DNA from 3 places in the Gottfriedia sp. NPDC057991 genome. Region 2 is predicted to be linked to each of the others. Evidence: predicted binding sites of a transcription regulator. Region 2 holds the regulator's gene; each other region holds the start of a gene.
What was found. The regulator LexA, encoded in region 2, represses DNA repair genes until DNA is damaged. The targets are predictions, from matches to a motif close to CGAACATATGTTCG.

Region 1 (7,496 bases), on a different contig from region 2:
TGATGAGATGCAATACTATTGATAACTACTGGATGTTCTTTATATTTCGTTGCTAATTCGACACCGATTTCAACGTGACTTCCTTCTACCTCATGGTCAATTGCTTTACCAATATCGTGAAGTAAACCTGCACGTTTTGCAAGTTTTGTATCCTCACCAAGTTCAGCAGCCATAAGACCAGCTAGGTTCGCTACTTCCATCGAATGCTTTAACACATTTTGACCATAACTAGTTCTAAATTTCAGACGACCTAATATTTTAATTAAGTCAGGGTGAATTCCATGAACACCAACTTCAAAAGTAGTTTGTTCACCGACTTCACGTATGTACTCATCTACTTCTCGTCTTGATTTTTCAACCATTTCTTCAATTCGTGCAGGATGGATTCGACCATCTTGTACTAATTTATCTAGTGCAATTCGTGCAGTTTCACGACGAATTGGATCAAAACCTGATAATATTACAGCTTCAGGCGTATCATCAATAATTAAATCTATACCAGTTAACGTTTCTAAAGTACGTATATTTCGTCCTTCACGGCCAATAATACGACCTTTCATTTCATCATTTGGAAGATTTACAACTGAAACAGTTGTTTCAGCAACATGATCTGCAGCACATCGCTGGATTGCTAATGATAAAATATCTTTTGCTTTCTTATCTGCTTCTTCTTTTGCTCGAGCTTCTGTTTCTTTTACTAGTATTGCTGTTTCATGGGATAATTCATTTTCGACTTTAGTAAGTATTAATTGTCTTGCTTCTTCACGATTTAAGCTAGAAATTCTCTCTAACTCTTCTTGTTGAGCAGCAATTAATGCTTCTATCTTGCTTTCCATTTCTTCTATCTGCTGTTGTTTTAAAACAAGAGATTCCTCTTTTCTTTCAAGAACAGACTCACGTTTTGAAAGTCCATCATCTTTACGATCTAAGTTCTCTTCTTTTTGCATCAGACGATTTTCTGACTTTTGTAGTTCACTACGACGGTCTCGAATTTCGTTTTCTGCATTTGTACGAATATTGAAAATTTCGTCCTTTGCTTCCAATAAAGCTTCTTTTTTAATTGTTTCTGAATCACGTTTTGCATCTTCAATAATTTGATTTGCATGATTAGTTGCGCCATTTATTTTAGCTTCTGCAATGGACTTACGGACAAAAAATCCGACAGCATAACCGACTCCGAATGTGGCAAGCAATGCGAAGATGATCAAAATTATAGTATTTGCACCCATGATTTCACCTCCTCTTGCTATTTAGTTAGTTTCATTTTTGTCGGCTGTTATATTGTATAAATAATTGCATCAACATACAGCACACTTCAATTCAATTTTTCACAAAATAGTAATATTTTTTTAGAATATACACTTAAATATTAAATCTCTTACCAAATGATGTCAAGCCTTGTAAATCGCTTACTTACTTGATTTATCAATATTTATTACATTTTTACTAGATTTCATACATTAGAATCTAAATTTTATTCATTAAATTTTTTATTAAGATCTGATTAGTAAGTAAATTGATAGAATTTTTCATATATGAAGTACTACTTATAAATATAAAAGAATATAGTTATTGTCTGCTTTTTTGATAAGTCCTGATCATAAAAATATGACTGATTCCAATGCAGGACACCTACATACTATGAGTGACTTGATATTCCTCTTCATAGTCGTTCTTATGGGCTCGCTCCGCATTGCCTATAGGAGTCGTTAATCCTTCCATTTGAATCTACTCTTTCATTTTCGTGAAATTATTATCTATATTTCATTTAAAACCATTTGAATCTCAATGAATACTGCTTTTTAGAAAATCAAAGAAATAAGAAATTAAAAATAAAAAAAATGTAGGCACTTTTAATAAGCGCCCACATTTTTTGCTGTTTTAAACTAAACTATGATTACTCTTTTAATAAAGAGAATTGTTCTTCGTCATCTGTTTCTGTTACAGTAACAGGGTTATCTAAACCATGGTGAAGACGGATCGATTCTTTAATCGTATCACGTATTTCTTTATTTTCTTTTAAGAATTGCTTAGCATTCTCACGGCCTTGACCAAGACGCTCTTCATTGTAAGAATACCATGCTCCACTCTTAAGAACGATATCTAAATCAGATCCAATATCAAGAATTTCTCCTTCTTTAGAAATACCTTCTCCATACATAATGTCTACTTCTGCTTGTCTAAATGGTGGTGCTACTTTATTTTTAACTACTTTAATCTTTGTTTTGTTACCCACAATATCATTACCTTGTTTTAATTGTTCAGCACGACGTACTTCTAAACGAATTGTAGAATAGAATTTTAACGCACGTCCACCTGGAGTCGTTTCAGGATTACCAAACATAACCCCAACTTTTTCACGAATTTGGTTAATGAAGAATGCGATCGTTTTTGACTTGTTAATTGCACCAGAAAGTTTACGTAATGCTTGAGACATTAATCGTGCTTGTAGACCTACGTGAGCATCACCCATGTCACCTTCAATTTCAGCTTTTGGAACTAGTGCAGCTACTGAATCAATTACGATAATATCAATTGCACCACTACGTACTAATGCTTCAGCGATTTCAAGTGCTTGTTCACCTGTATCTGGTTGAGATAATAATAACTCATCAATATTTACACCTAATTTTTGAGCATAAACCGGATCTAATGCATGCTCAGCATCTATAAACGCCGCTTGTCCTCCATTTGCTTGAACTTCAGCGATTGCATGTAATGCTACAGTTGTTTTACCTGAACTTTCAGGACCATATACTTCGATAATTCGACCTCTTGGATATCCACCTACACCTAATGCTACATCTAGTGCTAACGATCCACTAGAAATAGTTGAAATTTGGCGGTCAGTTTGTTCTCCAAGTTTCATTATTGAACCTTTACCGAATTGTTTTTCGATTTGTTTTAAAGCCATATCTAATGCAGCTTGACGATCACTCATTTAGATTCCTCCTACAGGACATATTTATCTCTTAACTATATAATAACTGTTTTTTGTTCGTTTGCCAACAAAATAATAGAACGTTTATTCGATATTTTTCGTATTTAAACTTAATTTTTAAAGAATAGAAACGCTTGTTTCGTATTTTTCGGTCTATAAAACTAGATTTTTATGAATATCGAAACTATAAAATTAAAAAACTCGGCTAAGTTAACCGAGCTTTTATATTATAAAATATTCTATTTCATTTTATAAGTCTTGACTTTCAAAACTTGAATTAATTAATTTAATCAACAAGTTCGCGCCATTTTTGACACTTGATAATCTTATTTGTTCTCTAGTGCCACTGAATTGAAACTCTTTTACAATTGAATCAGAATCACCAATTTTTATACCGATAAATACTTTCCCTACCGGCACATCTTCTAATGTAGACGGTCCTGCTTCACCAGTAAAACTAATTGAAATATTACTTCCTGTTAATCTTTGAATATTTTCAACTAGTGATTTTGCACACTCTGCACTGACTGCACCATTCTTATTAAGAATGTCTGATGGCACATTTAAAAGTTTTTGTTTCATTTCATTAGAATAACAAACAACACTACCTTTAAAAATGGACGAGTTACCAGGAATATCTGTCACTCTTTTACTGAATAAACCTCCAGTTAAACTTTCAGCAGCAGAAATAGTCAGCTTAAAATCTTTTAGCTTACTTGATAAAACTGTAAATAAGTTTTCATTATTTGTACCATATATAAACTGCCCAACACGCTCACGTATTTTTTCTTCAGCTTGTCCGATTAGTTTTTCTGCCTCTTGTTGATTACTAGCACTTGCAGTAACTCGAAGCATTACTTCTCCCTCACTCGCTAAAGGAGCAATTGTTGGATTTGATTGATTTTCAAGTAAATCAAGAATTTCAGTTTCTAAAATCGATTCCCCTATGCCAAAAAACTTAAGCTCTTTCGAAATAATCGTACTTGCTTCCTTTCCTTTTAAAAAATAAGGAATTAGTTCTTTCTCAACCATCGGAATCATTTCTTTAGGTGGTCCTGGTAATAATACAAATTGTTTATCTTTCGCTTCATAAAACATTCCAGGTGCCATACCGTTTTTATTCAATAAAACATGTGCATTATTAATGACTAATGCTTGTTTTTTATTATTTTCAGTCATTGGTCGATTTACTTTAATAAAATATTGTTCAATATACTCTAGTGATTGATCATGATAAACAAGTGACTCTTGAACAAATTCTGCGACAACTTCTTTCGTTAAATCATCCTTTGTTGGTCCAAGTCCACCAGTTAAGATGATTAAATCACTTCTTGATGAAGCAATTTCTAATGCACTTTTAAGTCGTTCGGAATTGTCTCCTACAACTGTTTGGAAATGATGGTGATATCCTAATGCAGATAAATGTTTAGCTATAAATTGAGCATTTGTATTTGCAATTTGACCTAAAAGTAGCTCAGTACCTACTGCGATAATTTCAGCACGCTTCATATCATTTCCCCCTATATTATTAATTACATTGATTTAAGAAGAACATCTCTATTTTTATAAAAATAATCCCAACCAGAATATACTGTAAAGAATAATGCGACCCAAAGTGATACATCTGCAATCGAAAATGGTAAGAAATTCAATGGGAAGTCATGTAAAAAATATGCAGAAATCGCGACTATTTGAGCCCAAGTCTTAATTTTACCTAGCATTGCAGCAGCATGTACTTCTCCAGAGCCAGCTAAAATCATTCGTAAACCAGTTACAGCAAACTCTCTACTTATAATGACAATCGTAATCCACGCAGGAACATAATGAAAATCAGTTAAGATAATTAAGGCTGAAGAAACAAGTAATTTATCAGCAAGAGGATCTAGAAACTTACCAAAATTAGTAACTAAATTATATTTTCTTGCGTAATATCCATCTATAAAATCAGTAACAGAGGCAATAATAAAAATTGCAGCTCCTACTAAATGATTAACTGGTATCGAATCACCAATTAATGTAACTTTTCCCCATCCAAAATCTACTAAAACGGCAATCATAAATAATGGAATTAGACAAACCCTTGACACTGTGATCTTATTTGGTAAATTCATGGTAAAACCCTCCAAAACTTTCTAAAAATGAAACATTTATAATAAATGAATAAAAGCCATCTTAAAGATGACTATTGATTCATTTTTAAATTTTTAATCGTAATCTTTTGGTGAACAGCATTTGTTGGACTAACTGGATATTTAAATACCTCATCGTTAATTCGTAGCTCAACATTATTAGAAGCACCAATATTTACAGTTACTTCATTTTCTGCTGTTAAGTCGTAGTTTTGAGTTTGTCCTTGTTTTAAAATTCCGCTATAGAACATTTTTCCATCAGCATTTTTTAAATCCACATAACTTTCACCATTTGCAACTACTTCTAATTTAAATACATCCGTACCAGATAAAGAAATAGTAGTTCGTTTACCCGCTGCAGAGTCAACAGTAATTTTTTGCGCTGGCGGTTGCTCGGTCACTACATTTTTAGGTTTCTCTGTTTTTTTCGTATTATTAGTTTTAGCCTGATCTAGCGCATTATTTTTTGGTTTTTCAATTTCAGAATTAGAGTTAGTTTGAGATTGATTCGTATCCGCAGATTTTTCATCATTTTTTGATGGGAACATCATATAAATAGCAATGCAGATTCCAATGATCAGAATCGCTACTAGTATCCTTGGTAAATAATCCATTATTCGTGATGACTTAACATTGTTTAATGGTTCTTTAAGCTTCGATGCTCTACTAGGGAGCTCCTCATGCTTTACATCTTCTACTGTATTTGCCACAGTTGATTCCTCTACCACTGGCTTTTCAGTTAGAAATCCAGAAACGTCAACACCAATTGTTTCTGCATATTGTCTAATAAATGCACGAACATAAAATTGCCCTGGCAATATTTCATAATTACCTTCTTCAATTGCTTCAAGATAACGTTTCTGAATCTTCGTTAACTCTTGTACATCGTCAATTGATAAGCCTTTCGCTTCTCTTGCTTCTCGTAAATATTTTCCTAATTCTGTCACAAGTTACACCCCAACTAACTTTAAAAATCAAACATTGAGAACGAGTTGTGTCCATTTTTATCCATTTGGTCTACAAGTTCATATTTAATTTCTTCATTTTCATCATTTCTTAATTCAATTATGTAATCAAAATCTTCTAAAGAGTATTCAGTTTGCTGTACAAATACATCTGGATGCTCAACTACTTTCACAGAAGACATTGCCATAATTTCGCGAACCAATTGCCAATGTTGCTCATTTGCTCTTCTATGAGAAAGAATGCCATCAATAATAAATACATTATCTGAATTATATTCGTCTTCTATTAATTGACTTCTTAATGTTTGTTTAATTAATGTTGATGAAACAAATAACCAGCGTTTATTTGCACATACACTTGCTGCTACTACTGATTCAGTTTTACCAACACGAGGCATCCCTCTAATTCCGATTAGCTTATGGCCTGGCATTTTAAATAACTCTGCCATAAAATCAACAAGCATACCTAAGTCATCGCGGACAAAACGAAAAGTCTTTTTATCATCTACATCACGTTGAATATAAGTACCATGTCTTACAGCTAAACGATCTCTTAGAGTTGGCTTTCTAAGTTTAATTATTGTTATATTGTCCATAGTATTTAAAATTGATTCAAATCTAGTAATTTGATCATCGTTATCGCAACCAAGTAACATGCCGCGTCTCATTGTGTCGACACCATTGATGGTTAAAATATTAATCCCTAGCATACCGATTAGTGATGCAATATCTCCAAGTAGTCCAGGGCGATTCTTATGTATTTCATACTCAAAATACCATTCGATTAACTCCATACCTATACCCCCTATTTGTTAACTACTTTACTCTACATTTAATAATAAACGATTTCGCCATAATATAAAAGGTAAAATATGTGAAATAAATAACTTTCGACGGGAAATTTTACTATGAAGTATGCCAACCACCGTTTACTCCAAGAATTTGGCCAGTTATATAAGAAGATTGTTCGGAAATTAGGTAATTTACAGTATTCGCAATTTCACTTGGAAGAGCTAAACGATTCATAGGAATTTCATTTGCAATTTCTTTTAAATCTTCTTCATTAAAGGCATTTAACATATTCGTTTTTACGGCACCTGGAGCAACAGCATTAACTTTTATTCCACTTGGCCCTAACTCTTTAGCTAATGCCATTACATAGGCATTTTGAGCACCTTTTGTAGTTGAATATAATACTTCACATGATGCACCAATTTGTCCCCATATAGACGAAATAACGACGATACTGCCAGATTTTTTAGCCACCATGTTAGGAAGAAAATGATTGACTACTTTGATCAAACTTTTAATATGTAATTGGGTCATTCGATCTATCTCTTCATCACTTACATCGTTAATCAAACCAAAGATTGAAAAACCAGATGCATACACAATTGAATCAATTTTATCAATTATTTGTGATGTTAACATTTCAACTCCATTTTCAACTGATAAGTCCGC
Region 2 (7,496 bases):
GTGGGCGGATATTGGTCTCCTAGGAACGATATTCCAGAAAGATATAGTAAGCAAGTACCGATTAAAGAGCTTTATAGTGAAGTATATTTGAGTCCAACGTATACAGTACCAATGTATAAATTAGTATATAATAATTCAGTAATCACTACTCATCATTGGGAATTTGGTAGCTTAAAAATACAAGATGAAATAACAAATCGGATGCTCTATGAAATACTATATAATGTTCCTCCTTTGTATCATCTTGATTCAAAAGAGTGGGAGAAAAATAAAAAGATGATAACATCATATTTAAAAATATGGTCACCATTTCATGAAAAAGCAGTACAAAAAGAAATGACAAATTATAAAATCCTTACAAAGGATCGAACTGTTCAATCAACTGAATTCGGTAAAGATCTCAAAGTTATTGTTAACTTTTCGGATAAAAATTTCAATTACCGAAATGAGATGATCCTAGCAAAGACAGCTATTATATATGAAGGGAATCAAAGGATTGTATTTAGTCCTAACAATTAAAGAATAAGGCAGTTCTCCAGACTAGGTTTTATAAACAAAACTAAAAAACACCTAAAACTACAAGTTTTACAGCTCTTGTATTTTTAGGTGTTTTTTTAAACAACCCTTTGTTGTTTATTGATGAATAACGACACCGGTACCAATTGGAACCATCGAAGATAACTCAAGAACATCCTTATTGTACATTCGAATACAACCATGTGAAACAAAGTGGCCAATTGTTGCAGGATTATCAGTTCCATGAATTCCGTAATGTGGAGCTGATAGTCCCATCCATAGTACCCCAAAAGGTCCACCAGGATTTGGATCTTTATTAATAATTGTATAAGTTCCTGTAGGAGTAGGAGTAAGCATTTTTCCTACACCGATTGGGTAAGTTTTAAGCAGAGTATTGCCGTCGAAAAGTTTTAGCTGACGGTTTGATGTAGAAATATAGATCCAATTAGTCATTTTATCAGCTCCGGTTTTTAACTATCCTATGAAGAAACTTTAATAGTTGTTAAATACAAGAGGAGTAATAAAATATATGTATTTTTAAATAGAAAAATAGACAGTTTCCATACCTTTTCTACTATTTCCTTAGAACCAAGATTGGAGCAAACGAATACGCTATAGGACAAGCATTTTAAGGAGAGGATTAGTCTATAATGTCTAATACAATTAAATATTTTCAATTTGCCCAAGAAGTTTCAAAAAAAATTGGCTGGTTAACTGAAGTGATTTATACTCAATGGCAAGTAGAAACAGCACATTTTACGTCTAAAAATTTTAAGAAAAATAACAATATCGCAGGTCAAACGTGGTATCCAGGTTTACCTCTTAGTAGTAGAGGAACAGCTAGACCTAAAAATGAAGGTGGATATTATATAAAATATAATGATCCAGTTCAAGGCTATGTTGATTTTATTTTAAGTCATCCACGGTACAGTAAAGTTAAAACTTACAAAACTGCTAATGAGCAATTTAATGCGATTGCTGCAGCAGGTTGGGCAGTAGCTCCTAATTATGCAGATGTGCTTATCTCTGTAAATAATGCAAATATTAAAAATGGATTATATAAAAGGATTATTCAAATTGAGTTAGATCCTTATAAGGGAATCTTAAAAAAAGGTTCGAGGGGAGTGCAAGTAAAGAAAATTCAAGAAAAAATAGGCGTTAAAGTGGATGGGATTTTCGGAATCCTAACTGAAAAAGCAGTTAAAGAATTTCAAAGAGTGAACCTGTATGATTTTAAATACAGGTTTATTAGTATTAACATAATACATAAAAGGGTTTAAAAGTATTTTATAGAAAAGGTTAACTATAACTATCTTTAAGAAAAGGAGAACGTAAGTGGAAATTAGAAATGCGGATCTAAATGATTGTGAATCGGTCGTAATTCTGGATTCACAAATTATTGAAAGTCGAATGAGGGAAAATCAAATTAAACTATCAATTAAAGAAAATCGATGCATAGTTTGTGAATTGAATGGAAGTATAGTAGGTTTTATGATTTTTCATAAATTTTTCTTTGGCCATTTATTTATTGATTTAATAATTGTTTCACCAAACATGAGGAGGCTTGGTATAGCAAAAAATCTCATGAAATATGTTGAAGTTTTTTCAGAAAAGAAATTATTTTCATCTACAAATAGATCAAATATCCAAATGCAAAAAGTATTTCAATCTTTAGGATATATTGAAAGTGGATTTATCGATAATTTGGATGAAGGGGATCCTGAAATTATTTATGTTAAATTAATAGATTAAACGATATTTTCGGCATTTAATTTTTTGAAGAAGAATAAAAATAATTTTATTACCCCAAATATCAATAGCCACTTCCAAATACCCATCTTCAATACCAATTTAATCTCATCCGATTCTCAAACTTACTACCTTTTCATAGATTAATTTAAAAAGTGTAATCTTATTTACAATAAATACGAAAAAGTGTGTAAAAAGTCCTGATGGAATGATTAGTTTGTTACTTTAGGCTAATCAGTTTAAAAAAATTCTAAATACATTCTTCCTGTTATTCTATTTTTCAATACATGATGAATAGTAATAATATATAAATGCTCCAATTATATCATTACAAGGAGTGGAAATATGGATTTTAAAAGGGAATTCATCTTAAAAACAAAAGCAATATATAAAGATACTGTTACAGAAAATATGGCATACAGTAAGATGTGTGAAAAATTTGAATCTTATTTTGTAGATTTAAAGGAGTCTTTAAAAAAGGAAATCGAAGTTTCGAATGGTGAATTTGATATTATGATCGATAAAGATAGTGTGATTGAGGTCTTATTAAATGAAAGAGAGTTATTGATTACGATTGATGACTCTGGGGTAGTAGTTAGTATTAAATATTTTGATGAAGTGCAAAATGAACAGGTTGAAAATAAGATTGATATAATTGAATATGATGGTGGGGCGTATAAGAGTCAAGTATTTCAATCACCTATTACTAGAAATATAATTGATAATTATTTAGCAATTGCGTTTAGAGATGATTTAGAGAAGAGTTTTGAAAGTTATAGTGAATGATAAACTGATTAATTTAAACGTGATATGTTACAGGTATCTAATAGTAAGTCTAGAGCTTGGAAAATCCAAGCTCTTTTATTTTGTCTATCGTTCTTCCACTTGAAACCTTAAAACAGTTTTCAATTTATCAGGTTGAGTTTTTCTTGCATCAGAAATATAGATTTCTTTATGTGTTTTTTGAACTCTTTGTAGATGATTCTCTTTGCAGAACTCTTCCATTAATTTAAAAGTTCGTGGCTCGTCATCATAACTTCCGATATGCATCGTTTGAACACATAAGCCTTCTGTAATCGATTCAAATTTTACGTTTGCTAACAGTGGATTTTTCTTTTTTTGTTTAAGTTGATCTAAAATGATGTAGGTTAAATCTTCTGTAACAAAGTCAGGTTGTCTAATCATTAATTTATATAAAAGATGTTCTTTATTTAAATAGTCTAGTTTTCGACCTTCTTCATCTAAATCCCAAACCCCTTCAAGAGGGAAGACTGTGTAATCAATGTATCCTTCTGGAACAATGCCTTTTTTAGGCAACATTTTAATTGCATAAGCTAAAGAATAAAGCGCTTCGACATTTTCTTTAAATACTTCATTATTTGGATTGCCTTTGCCTTCAATCGTTATATATTTAAAGTTTGGTATTTTAATTTTACTAGGCTTACTTTTTGGTAAATAAATTTCTTTTAAACTTTTTCTCCACTCGAGTTTACTCACTAAAAAAACTCCCTTAAATTTATAAGTTAGTGTGGTTGATTTTGTTTTGACTATATGCTTGTTAAAAACAAAAAGCAATCACATAAATATGTCATTGCTCTCAAAAGGTTTAATGATATGTACGATAAACTCCTATTACTTTTCCTAAAATTGATACTTGTTTTAATAAAATTGGAAACAGGGCATCATTTTCAGGTTGAAGTCTAAAATGGTCGCTTTCTTTATAAAAGCGCTTTACTGTAGCTTCACTATCTTCAGTCATGGCAACAACAATTTCTCCATTTTCAGCAGTGAATTGTTTTTTAACGATTACAAGATCGCCATTCAAAATACCGGCATTGATCATACTTTCTCCTTCTACTCGTAACATAAAAACTTGTTCGTTAGATGGAGCGACAGATGTCGGTAAAGGAAAATATTCTTCTACGTTTTCGACTGCAGTAATTGGAATACCTGCAGTTACTTTACCGATTACAGGAATGTTAATAATATCGTTATGGATTTCAGAGTATGATGCTTGTACTTCATTCACAACCGTAGCTGTATCGCCAAGAATCTCGATTGCACGCGGTTTAGTAGGGTCTCTTCGAATATAGCCTTTTTGTTCTAGTCTCTCTAAATGACCATGTACTGTAGAGCTTGAAGCTAAACCAACAGCCTCAGCAATCTCTCGAACTGAAGGTGGATAACCTTTAATTTTTACTTCGTCTTTAATATAAGCTAAAATTTCTGCTTGCCTTTTCGATAGTTTGTTCATTCGAATTTCCCCCTTGCCTATAAAGTAGATAATACGTTCCTCTTTATTTTTTTCATTATATCATGATAGGATATGATATACAAACGTTAGTTCTATTTTTTATTAAAGTAGTTTTCGTGTTCGTATGGAGGGAACAGTTAATGAATGCAATAATTTACGCGAGAGTAAGTACAGCAAAGGATTCACAAGAAACATCATTAAATAGACAAATGAGTGAACTAACCGAATTAGGTGAGCGGATGGGAATGTGTATTCTAGAAACAATAGGCGAACAGGCCAGTGGATATGAAGTAGAAAGAGAAGGACTTTTCCAGTTGTTTCAAATTATAAAAGAGCACCAAGTTGATGCATTGTTAATACAAGATGAAACACGATTAGGTAGAGGGCATGCAAGAATCGCTTTATTGCATTTTTTAAAAAGGGAAGGGATAAAATTATTTACCTCTTCTCAAAATGGACAATTCCAATTAAGTGAAAGCGATGAAATGGTTTTAGAAATTTTAAGTATTGTAGAGGAATATCAACGGAAAATTCATAATATGAAAATAAAAAGAGGTATGAGAAAGGCGGTTGAAAACGGGTATAAGCCTCAAAAAAACTTAGAAGGTAGTGTAAATGCTGGTGGTAGAGATAAGATGGAATTACCGATTTCTGAAATTGTAAGATTACGTCAAAACGACCTAACATTTGAAGAAATTGCAGCTACCTTAAAAGGATTTGGTTATAACGTTTCTAAGGCAACCGTCAATAGAAGATATAATGAATATATGAAAGAAATCTCCAATATTGAAAGCTAATGCAATTTATTGTAAGATGAGATACATTGAATAGAATATCAGACTCTAACAAAAGATCGCTTTCTTCGTTGTATAGCCTGCTAAAGGCGGTGCACTTTACTCCGCACCTCATCAGACTTTTCGCAAAGAAAGACATCTATTTAATCATCTGATTATCAAAGTGATGGAACTAACAATGAATAGATAAGATACAAATAAAGGAGAGGTTACTAATGGTTACTAAAAAAACTTTAGATAGAATAAATGAATTATCAAAAAAGGCAAAAGAAGTAGGGTTAAGTCCTGAAGAGAAGGTTGAACAAGATCAATTAAGAAAAGAATATTTAGCAGATTTTCGTTCTCGTATGGTAGATGAATTAACTTCAATTAAAATTGTTGATGAAAAAGGGAACGATATTACACCTGCAAAGTTAAAATATGAAAAAGCAATGCGTAAAAAAAACTTACATTAAAAACGTTTTAACAATATAAAATTTTATATTTTGTAAATAATAACAGATAAAAGCAGAAGAATATTCTGCTTTTTTCTATTTCTTGGAAATAATTTGTTAAAAATGTCAAAACTAAGTGTTAGTTATTGTAATAAATCATGGTAAATTATATGATAATATTTGTGAATAAGCTAAAGGAGCGAAATTTATGTCTAATAATATTGAACAATTAGCAATTAATACGATTCGTACATTATCAATTGATGCAATCGAGAAATCAAATTCTGGTCACCCAGGAATGCCAATGGGCGCTGCACCGATGGCATATGCATTGTTTGCAAAATTTATGAATCATAACCCAAAAAATTCAAAATGGTTTAACAGAGACCGATTTGTGTTATCAGCAGGCCATGGTTCAATGTTACTATATAGCATGCTACATTTATCAGGCTACGAAGTATCAATTGAAGATATTAAAAACTTCCGTCAATGGGGAAGCAACACTCCAGGACATCCTGAATTTGGACATACACACGGTGTTGAAGCAACAACAGGTCCTCTAGGACAAGGTATTGCGATGGCTGTTGGGATGGCTTTAGCAGAGCGTCATTTAGCAGGTACATATAATAAAGAAGATTTAAATGTAGTTGACCACTTTACATACTCAATTTGTGGTGATGGTGATTTAATGGAAGGTGTTTCAGCAGAGGCAGCTTCATTAGCGGGACATTTACAATTAGGACGCTTAGTAGTTCTTTATGATTCAAATGATATTTCATTAGATGGAGAACTAAATCGTTCGTTCTCTGAAAGCGTAGAAGACCGCTTTAAAGCTTATGGATGGCAAGTAATTCGAGTAGAAGATGGTAATAACTTAGATGAAATTACTGCAGCGATCCAAAAAGCTCAAGAGGAATTATCAAAACCAACTTTAATTGAAGTGAAAACAACAATCGGTTACGGTTCTCCGAATAAATCTGGTAAATCAAAATCTCACGGTGAGCCATTAGGAAAAGAAGAAACGATTTTAACGAAACAAGCGTATGCTTGGGGTTATGAAAATGCATTCTATGTACCAGAAGAAGTGTATGCACATTTTAATAAAGTAATTGTTGAAGCTGGTGAAAAGAAAGAAGCTGAGTGGAATGCTACTTTTGCAAAATACGAAGAAAAATATCCTGAATTAGCAGCTCAATTAAAGAATGCGATTGAAGGTAAGATTACGGTAAATTTAGAAACAGCATTACCTAAATATGAAGTAGGTAAAAAAATTGCGTCTCGTTCATCTTCAGGTGAAGCAATTAACGCTATTGCAAACGTATTACCTAGTTTCTTTGGTGGGTCTGCTGACTTAGCTGGATCTAATAAAACGTATATGAATGGTAAAGGTGACTTTACGAGAGAAAGCTACGATGGGCGTAATATTTGGTTCGGTGTACGTGAATTTGCAATGGGTGCAGCATTAAATGGTATGGCTCTACATGGTGGAGTTCATGCGTTTGGCGCAACATTCTTTGTTTTCTCAGATTACTTAAAACCAGCAATTCGCTTAGCTGCTTTAATGAATTTACCAGTTACTTATGTATTTACACATGATAGTATCGCAGTTGGTGAAGACGGACCTACGCATGAACCAGTTGAGCAATTAGCAGCATTCAGATCAATGCCTAATCTTAATGTAATTCGTCCAGCAGATGGAAATGAAAGTTCAGCAGCATGGAAAGTGGCAGTAGAAGCTAAAGATGCACC
Region 3 (7,496 bases), on a different contig from region 2:
GTAAGCTTGTCATCATATCAGATACAAAATCAGGCGGTGAAATTGCTGTTCCGATAATAATAAGGATAAAATATGCAAATCGTCGAGATTTTCTTAAAAATGCTGGTGATACGATTCCGATACTTGTTAAAAATAGTATTATGACTGGTAAATCAAAGAAAAACGCAAAAGGAACAACTAAGTTAAATAAGAAGCTAAAATAGCGTTCAGCTGTGAATGTAACTGTTACTAAGTCTTCTCCGATGTCCTGTAAAAATTTTAAAACGTTTGGAAAGATGAAATAATAGCCAAATGCTAATCCACAAACGAACAATATGAATAAAGCTGGTATGTAAAGCATTGTGCTTTTTCGTTCTTTTACATGCAAGGCTGGCTTTACAAACGCCCATATTTGGTAAGCTATGACAGGGATACTACACGCGATTGCGAACACTCCACCAATCATTAGATAAATCCAAAGGACATCACTTGGACCAAGCGCTAGAAGCTTTCCATGCAAATCTTGAACAAGGAAATTGAATATGGCTTTCGTATAATATAATCCAATCCCTAAAAAAATAACGAATGCAACAATAACTTTTATTATTCGATTTCGAAGCTCATCTAAATGGTCAATGACACTCATTTCTTTTTCTTGCATAATTTCCCCCAAAGCAAACTGTGAAAGTATTTTATTACACTTTAAAAAGTATAAAATGGCTAGCGATGTCGATTACCTGATGTAGTAGCCAATTCTAGGTATAAAGTGTAAGTGAAACTACGTCTTTAGTCTTCGCCTAAAAGGCTCGCAAATCGACTAGTTTTCTATAATATTGAGCTTCCTATATTTTGTCAGAAAAAAGAACAATCGTCAATGAATATAAAGACATTAATTATTCTTAAATTACCATCATTTGCTAATATATTCATATGAAAACTAACCTTATCCGACTATAATAAAAGTATGAGTATGAAGGATAAGGAAGGTATGTGTTTTGGATGGAAAAAGTCATGTAATAGTAGGATTATTTGCAACTGGTGTCACAATGTATGCAACAAAAAATGATTCTATGACCGTCCCACTTATAGTTGGTGCAATCAGTAGTTTGGCTCCTGATTTAGATCATCATAATAGTTCATTAACAAAAAAAGTTTCAATGCCGCTAAAAGTTCTTTTCAGCTTGTTATTTTTAGCAGTTACATTATTTATTGTTGTGAAAACGGGGAAGTTAATTTATTCTGGATCATGGATTTATGCAGTAGGTATTCTCATATTATTTATAGTTTGTGTTAGCTGGTTACGGAATTTAAAAACAATATTAATGTTAACAGGCATATTAATTGCGGTTATTGGTTGGTTTTTCTTTTATGGTTATTGGTCAATCTTTGCGCTTGGATTATTTGTCGCTGTTTCTTCGAGATTAAAGCATCGTGGACCAACTCATTCCCTTTACTTTTTAGCTTTTTGGTGTGGAATTTGTTATTTGCTGCAAAAAGACTTAATGATAAATGGATTATGGTTAGCTGGTACAGTCGGTTATTTTTCTCACCTATTAGCGGATCAGTTGTTTACAAAACAAAGTATTAAGTGGTTATAGACCTCTTTAATTATCACATTTTTTTATTAAAATAATCCATACTAAGAAAGATGTGATGATGAAAGAGGGGTCAATATTGAAAAAAATAAATTCTCTAATATCAATGTGGATTTTGTTTTTTATGCTTGCTTTGTCAATCCCGGTTGATGCAAGTAGTCATTCATATAGCCATCAACGTATTAAGGTGAATACTAATTCCTTTGTTTCTAGCAAACAACCATCAACGCATCTTGCAATTAGGAGATCGTATCGTTCTAATAGAAGTTATCGACCAACAGCACCTAGGTCTAGTTATCGATCTTATAGAAGTCCTGGAAGGAATTTTTTAGGGTATGCAGGTGCATTTGGGTTAGGCTCTCTTTTTGGCTCGATGCTAAACCCGTTTGGTGGCTACTATGGTGGTCAGCACTTTGGTTTTTCATTTTTTGGATTACTATTAGATTTTTTAGTAATAGTCGTGATTATTTGGTTTATTAAGAAAATCTTTCGTAGAAACCGATATTAATTTTCCCCTCGAGGTGACTTGTGAAAATCTATTTTGCTGAACAAGATGTTGCCAATGCAATTTGTGTATATGCGGCTGATTTAGAAGGAATACGCCCAGAAAGTGTGCAAATTGAGTTTCAATTTGATGAAGATGCTGGGGTAAGCTGTCAAGTTTCGGCCAATCATCGGAACGTATTGTATGATGAGCAACAAATATCAGACGCAATTGGTTTTTACTTAGAAGAGATTCATCGTTTTTCATCCTATGCAATGGAAATCATTATTGGTTTTGATGAAGAAGATGGAATTACGAGTGAAATATCATTTATCTATTCATAAAACCCGAGAGAGAACTAGACGTTCTTTCTCGGGTTTTTTCGATTGCTTAGGCATAATTCGATACGTATTCGTAAACAATATCTTGTACTAATTCATATAATTCACGATCATCATTTAATTGTTCGGTAACGATTTGATCGTACAGTTTATCTAGCATATCAGCTGTAATCCACTGTTCGTGTTCTCCTCTATATTGCATTAACGCTCGTTTAATCATCTGCTTTACAAACTGTCCATCCACTTTTAGTTTCCTCCCTTAAGCTAATTTTAGTATAGCTAAAATTTTGTATTGTTCCTAATGAAAAAATTTTATTGAAATCGAACGTATATTCGTTTAATATATGTTTATAATAAAAATAAGAACATTAGTTCTGCTATTTTTTGGAAAATCGGAGTGATATGTATGAGCATTTGTTATGAAGAGTTACCACATCATCGGATATTATGCATCGATATGAAGAGCTTTTATGCAAGTTGTTCTGCGGTCATGCTCGAATTAGATCCATTAGAATGTTATTTAGCAGTTGTTGGAGATGTGGAGAGAGAAGGAAGTATCGTACTTGCAGCTTCCCCACGATTAAAAAAGGAATTTGGGATTAAAACAGGATCAAGGGTTTTTGAAATACCAAAAGATCCGCGAATTAAAATTGTAAATCCTTCAATGTCAAAATATCTAGAAATCTCAACAAACATAGTAAAGTTATTAAATGAATTTGCACCCTTAGAGGATTTACATGTATACAGTGTTGATGAATGTTTTTTAAAGGTGGATGGAGTGAAGAGATTATGGGGTGATGCATGGGAGATTGCCGAAAAAATTCGTACTGAGATTATGGCGCGATTTCAATTACCTTGTTCGATTGGGATTGGACCGAACATGCTTTTGTCGAAGCTCTGCTTAGATTTAGAAGGAAAAAAAGATGGGATAGCGGAGTGGACATATGAGGATGTAGAAAAAAAACTATGGCAGGTGAGTCCTCTTAGTGAAATGTGGGGAATTGGTAAAAGAACCGAACGAACTTTAAATACAATGGGTATTTTTACAGTAGGACAGCTAGCCAAATATCCTCTTCATTTGCTGGAGAAGAAATTCGGAGTGATGGGAAATCAACTATATCATCATGCGTGGGGAGTAGATTTGTCTGAGCTAGGTGCGCCAATAATGAATGGACAGATTAGTTTTGGTAAAAGCCAAATATTAATGAGAGATTATACGAAAGTCGAAGAAATTAAGTTTGTTATTCGTGAAATGTGTGAAGAGGTTGCACGTCGAACTCGTAATGCTAAGAAGGCAGGACGTACGATTACATTAGGAATTGGATATAGTCGTGAAGAATTCGGCGGAGGATTTTCCCATGCTTTTACAATGGATGAACCTACAAATATTACTTCGGATTTGTATGAAATCTGTACAAAATTATTTGATCGATATTATGAAGGGAAGACAGTTCGGCAAATTCTCATTTCTCTTTCGAATATTGTAAGTGACGAAATCATGCAGTTAAATTTGTTTGACCAGAAAAAACCTCAAAAGCGTAACTTAGGATATGTGATGGACGCAGTCCGAAAAAAATACGGATCATCTTCGCTCCTCTGGGCTGTTTCTTATGCGGAAGGAGGAACAGCACTTGCCCGAAGCAAGCTAGTAGGTGGACATAAAGGGTGAACCACTCCCACCACATAGCTAACGCTTGAAGTGGGGGCTTCTCGATTCCATGACGAAAGCAACCTTTCATCTCCACGAGCGTTACTTTCCACAGTTCCTGCGGTAGATGTCCAACGAATGGAGGTTCTTTCGTTACCTTAGTTATTTTACGAGTGGAAGGGTGACGGGCTTGGTTTTCGCACTATGTCTTATTTGTCCACTCAACCTTATATAACTACTTATCAAAGAGCAATTCATAAGAAAATCATAGCATATAACCATATGTTTTTTCTGTCGAAAAAAGGCAATTCATCTCCCACCTACCGTTGGACTAAAGTCCTTCACACGCTTGAGGAAGGAGACTTCTTGCCTGATTATGTTAAAAAATTTCCTTTTGACCTTTTCCGCCCTGCAAGTGAAAGCCACTAGTTCTACCTAAGGTAAAAAGAGAAGAAAAGGAGAAGAATGCCGATGATTCGTGACCGTGGCACGATTAAATGGACGTCAATGATGTTACCAGAACATGTAAAAATGCTTCGTGATTGGAAAGTATCACAAAATTATGAACAACAAAAAGATGTAGATGAACAACTATTAGAGGAAATGAACCGTCATCTTCAACAGGCAATTCACGAAGATGAAAGTGTACAAATTACTTATTATAAAGATCACTATCACCATAATGTAAAAGGAAAAATAGGGAAAATTAATTTACACCAAAATAGGCTATCCATTTATGAAGAACAAGCTGGATATATGGAGCTGTTATTAAGTGATATTGTAGACGTGAAAATTGGATTTTGAAAATCAAAAAAAAATAATGAACCATTAACGAAAACTCCCCCTTTTTTAAGTACATATACATCGAAAGGGGGAGTTGAAAATGGCACAAATTGCTACTCAACAACTAACATTGTATGTAAATTTACATGCAGGAAAAGATGCACAAGGAAAAATCATTATCAAAAGGAAGGCATATAAAAATGTCCGAGTTGATGTTGATTTAGTGAAGCTAAGTGAAATTGGCAATGCTTTAGCATCATTGCAAGATCTACCATTAGTAGAGCTAGAAGTATTAAGCAATGGACTACTTTTAAACAGTCTATAAAAAAGGAGGAAAGCGATATGATTCAAACATTAGAACTTAAATTTTTAAATGAAAACGAAAAGGTCGTTACGCTAACAGTAGACAATCCAACCATTCCAGTTAATCCAACATTAATCAATCAAGTAATGGATAAAATTGTAGTAAACAACGTATTCACTTCTACAAGTGGAATTGTCGTAGCAAAACAAGGAGCACGCTTGGTTGGTAAAGAGATTATTGAGATAGAGTTATAGGATTTATTAAGGTTAGAAAATGAGTTTTGTAGGCAGTCAGTCCAAAGACCTTCTGAAATTGCAGAAGGTCTTTTATAGTGTGAAATATACATGAGTCAATACCGGAATACTGTGAACGCTTCTATTTATTTGATAAAAGTGTGAATTTAGCTGATGTAAAATTAATTAGCAAACTGATACAAGAGATATGAATGCGATCAAGAATCAATATAAGAAACTTGCTAAAAAATATCACCCAGATTTAAACAAAGGAACAGAAGAACTAATGACAAATATTAATGTCGCATATGAAGAGTTATGTGATCTTATGAAAGTTGCTGTTTAACAAGCAAAAAGCAAATGGCTTGAAGAATTGAAAGAAAGAAATTTATGAGGACTGCCAATATCGGCGATCCTTTTCGTTCTTTATTAAGAAAAACGATAATTTTTTAATAAAATAGATGTTAAAATAATATTAATAGATTTATAGATTGGAGAGGATGGTAATGGTAATTCTTTCACTACTTGGTATTGCGGCTCTTATTATCGCAGTTCTTGTTATAATGGGGCAAGCTGATAGGAGCGAGTTACAACAATTTAAGGTAAATAATCCAGAATTATATATTAAATACAAAGGGGCCCACGATGCTTATCCTGGTGATTATTCAGGAGTAGTCATAACAAGGGATATAGCGGAAAAAAGATTGTTACCAGATGAAAAAGTGATCCATTCTTATTTTATCGCACGAATAGATGGATACGATGCAAATCTCTATCTTGTAACAAATAAAAGAACACTTCACATAGGTAGTAAATTAACCAAAACTAAAATGAAAACAATACCACATAATAAGATAGAAAATATCGAAGTAAACTCAGGTACGCTTTCAACTGAACTTGTAATTGAATCAAAAGAAGAAAATATAAAAATTAGATTTAGTGCAGTACATAAATCTGATTTAGATGGTTTCTATGTTTACCTATCAGAGCAGCAGTTGAAAGAAAAGGCAAAGTATAATCCCCTATTAGAGGGGCTTTTTTTATGTCACCTGGTACTCCCCAAGCATAAATCTTTTTTCCATCAATTAATTACTTACTCTTTTTTGTGTTTAAATTTAATGAAGACTACAAGACTTTTTAGGATGTGTAGCCGGTGTTCGAACGAATTTTGGCTTGTAAATTGTTAAATATGAAGAATTTTAAAAACAAGTGGATATTTTAGAGATTTTTTATGTATTCTTCTTTTAATGAATAAGTTGATTGGAACGAAAGGGGGCTCGACTCCTGTGGGATTAGCGGGAAGGCTGAGACCCCGCAGGAACGGACGTGACGAGGAGGCTCAGGTCTCGCCCCACGGAAAGCGAGCATCCTGTAGTGGAAATCAACATGATATTACTTATTTTATTGACGACTTCTTTTTCTGACAGTCTCTAAAGACCTTCTGAAATGCAGAAGGTCTTTTTTTGCGTTATAATAATAAAGAATGAAATCATAAAATAGAAAATAGTTAAATTGTAATAAGAATGCTTTAATAGAATTAGTGAATAGTTAGCATTCAGATTATAAGAGAATAGTAGAAAAGGAGAGAACGACATGGCATTAATTGCAATTGATATGGATGGTACACTGGTAAATGGTAAGAATGGAATACCAATGGAAAATATTGAAAGCATCCGGGCAGCACAAAAGGAAGGAATCCATGTTGTCATTTCTACAGGTAGAATGTATGAAAGTGCAAAGGAAGTATTAGATGAAGCGGGTCTAACTTGTCCGATTGTCTGTTTAAATGGCTCTCAAATATATGACTATGAGGCAAAAATTTTGCACAATGATTCAATGGATAAAGAAATTTTTGCGAAAGCCTTAAGCATATGTGAAGCAGAAAATAAAACATTTATTATTAGTACTAGTGAAGGTTCATTTACAAAATGTCGAGATACATTATATGATGAATTTTTTACTGATAAGCAAACTGGCAAGACACACAAAGTGACAGCTACTTTAAGAAAGGTTCGAACTTACTCTTCTATTGAAGATTTTAATGATCTTGATGTATATAAAATATTATTTCTTTCCAAGAATGAAGAGGTTATTAGTCGCATTCGTCTAAAACTAATGCAAGAAGAGGG

Region 1: recA (recombinase RecA) is a predicted target of LexA. The motif match lies at 3,019-3,032, and genes of this name have one in related genera.
Region 3: ACFVR2_RS04100 (YqzH family protein) is a predicted target of LexA. The motif match lies at 2,722-2,735, and genes of this name have one in related genera.

Annotation. Positions count from the first base shown of each region.
Region 1 covers NZ_JBHVQN010000002.1:802,994-810,489, reverse strand. The annotation lists gene rny (ribonuclease Y) at 1-1,229, opposite strand, end outside; gene recA (recombinase RecA) at 1,898-2,941, opposite strand; gene ACFVR2_RS11330 (competence/damage-inducible protein A) at 3,191-4,450, opposite strand; gene pgsA (CDP-diacylglycerol--glycerol-3-phosphate 3-phosphatidyltransferase) at 4,474-5,052, opposite strand; gene ACFVR2_RS11320 (helix-turn-helix domain-containing protein) at 5,124-6,017, opposite strand; gene ACFVR2_RS11315 (DUF3388 domain-containing protein) at 6,038-6,829, opposite strand; gene ymfI (elongation factor P 5-aminopentanone reductase) at 6,942-7,496, opposite strand, start outside.
Region 2 covers NZ_JBHVQN010000006.1:168,334-175,829, forward strand. The annotation lists gene ACFVR2_RS19690 (glycoside hydrolase) at 1-519, shown strand, start outside; gene ACFVR2_RS19695 (L,D-transpeptidase) at 634-969, opposite strand; gene ACFVR2_RS19700 (peptidoglycan-binding domain-containing protein) at 1,167-1,796, shown strand; gene ACFVR2_RS19705 (GNAT family N-acetyltransferase) at 1,852-2,268, shown strand; gene ACFVR2_RS19710 (hypothetical protein) at 2,611-3,051, shown strand; gene ACFVR2_RS19715 (GyrI-like domain-containing protein) at 3,136-3,762, opposite strand; gene lexA (transcriptional repressor LexA) at 3,872-4,519, opposite strand; gene ACFVR2_RS19725 (YneB family resolvase-like protein) at 4,660-5,316, shown strand; gene ACFVR2_RS19730 (DUF896 domain-containing protein) at 5,529-5,768, shown strand; gene tkt (transketolase) at 5,956-7,496, shown strand, end outside.
Region 3 covers NZ_JBHVQN010000001.1:818,122-825,617, forward strand. The annotation lists gene tatC (twin-arginine translocase subunit TatC) at 1-640, opposite strand, end outside; gene ACFVR2_RS04085 (metal-dependent hydrolase) at 975-1,577, shown strand; gene ACFVR2_RS04090 (hypothetical protein) at 1,654-2,082, shown strand; gene ACFVR2_RS04095 (DUF2653 family protein) at 2,103-2,402, shown strand; gene ACFVR2_RS04100 (YqzH family protein) at 2,449-2,643, opposite strand; gene ACFVR2_RS04105 (Y-family DNA polymerase) at 2,806-4,068, shown strand; gene ACFVR2_RS04110 (YolD-like family protein) at 4,519-4,851, shown strand; gene ACFVR2_RS04115 (DUF1659 domain-containing protein) at 4,931-5,155, shown strand; gene ACFVR2_RS04120 (DUF2922 domain-containing protein) at 5,173-5,388, shown strand; gene ACFVR2_RS04125 (DnaJ domain-containing protein) at 5,576-5,713, shown strand; gene ACFVR2_RS04130 (PH domain-containing protein) at 5,874-6,554, shown strand; gene ACFVR2_RS04135 (Cof-type HAD-IIB family hydrolase) at 6,961-7,496, shown strand, end outside.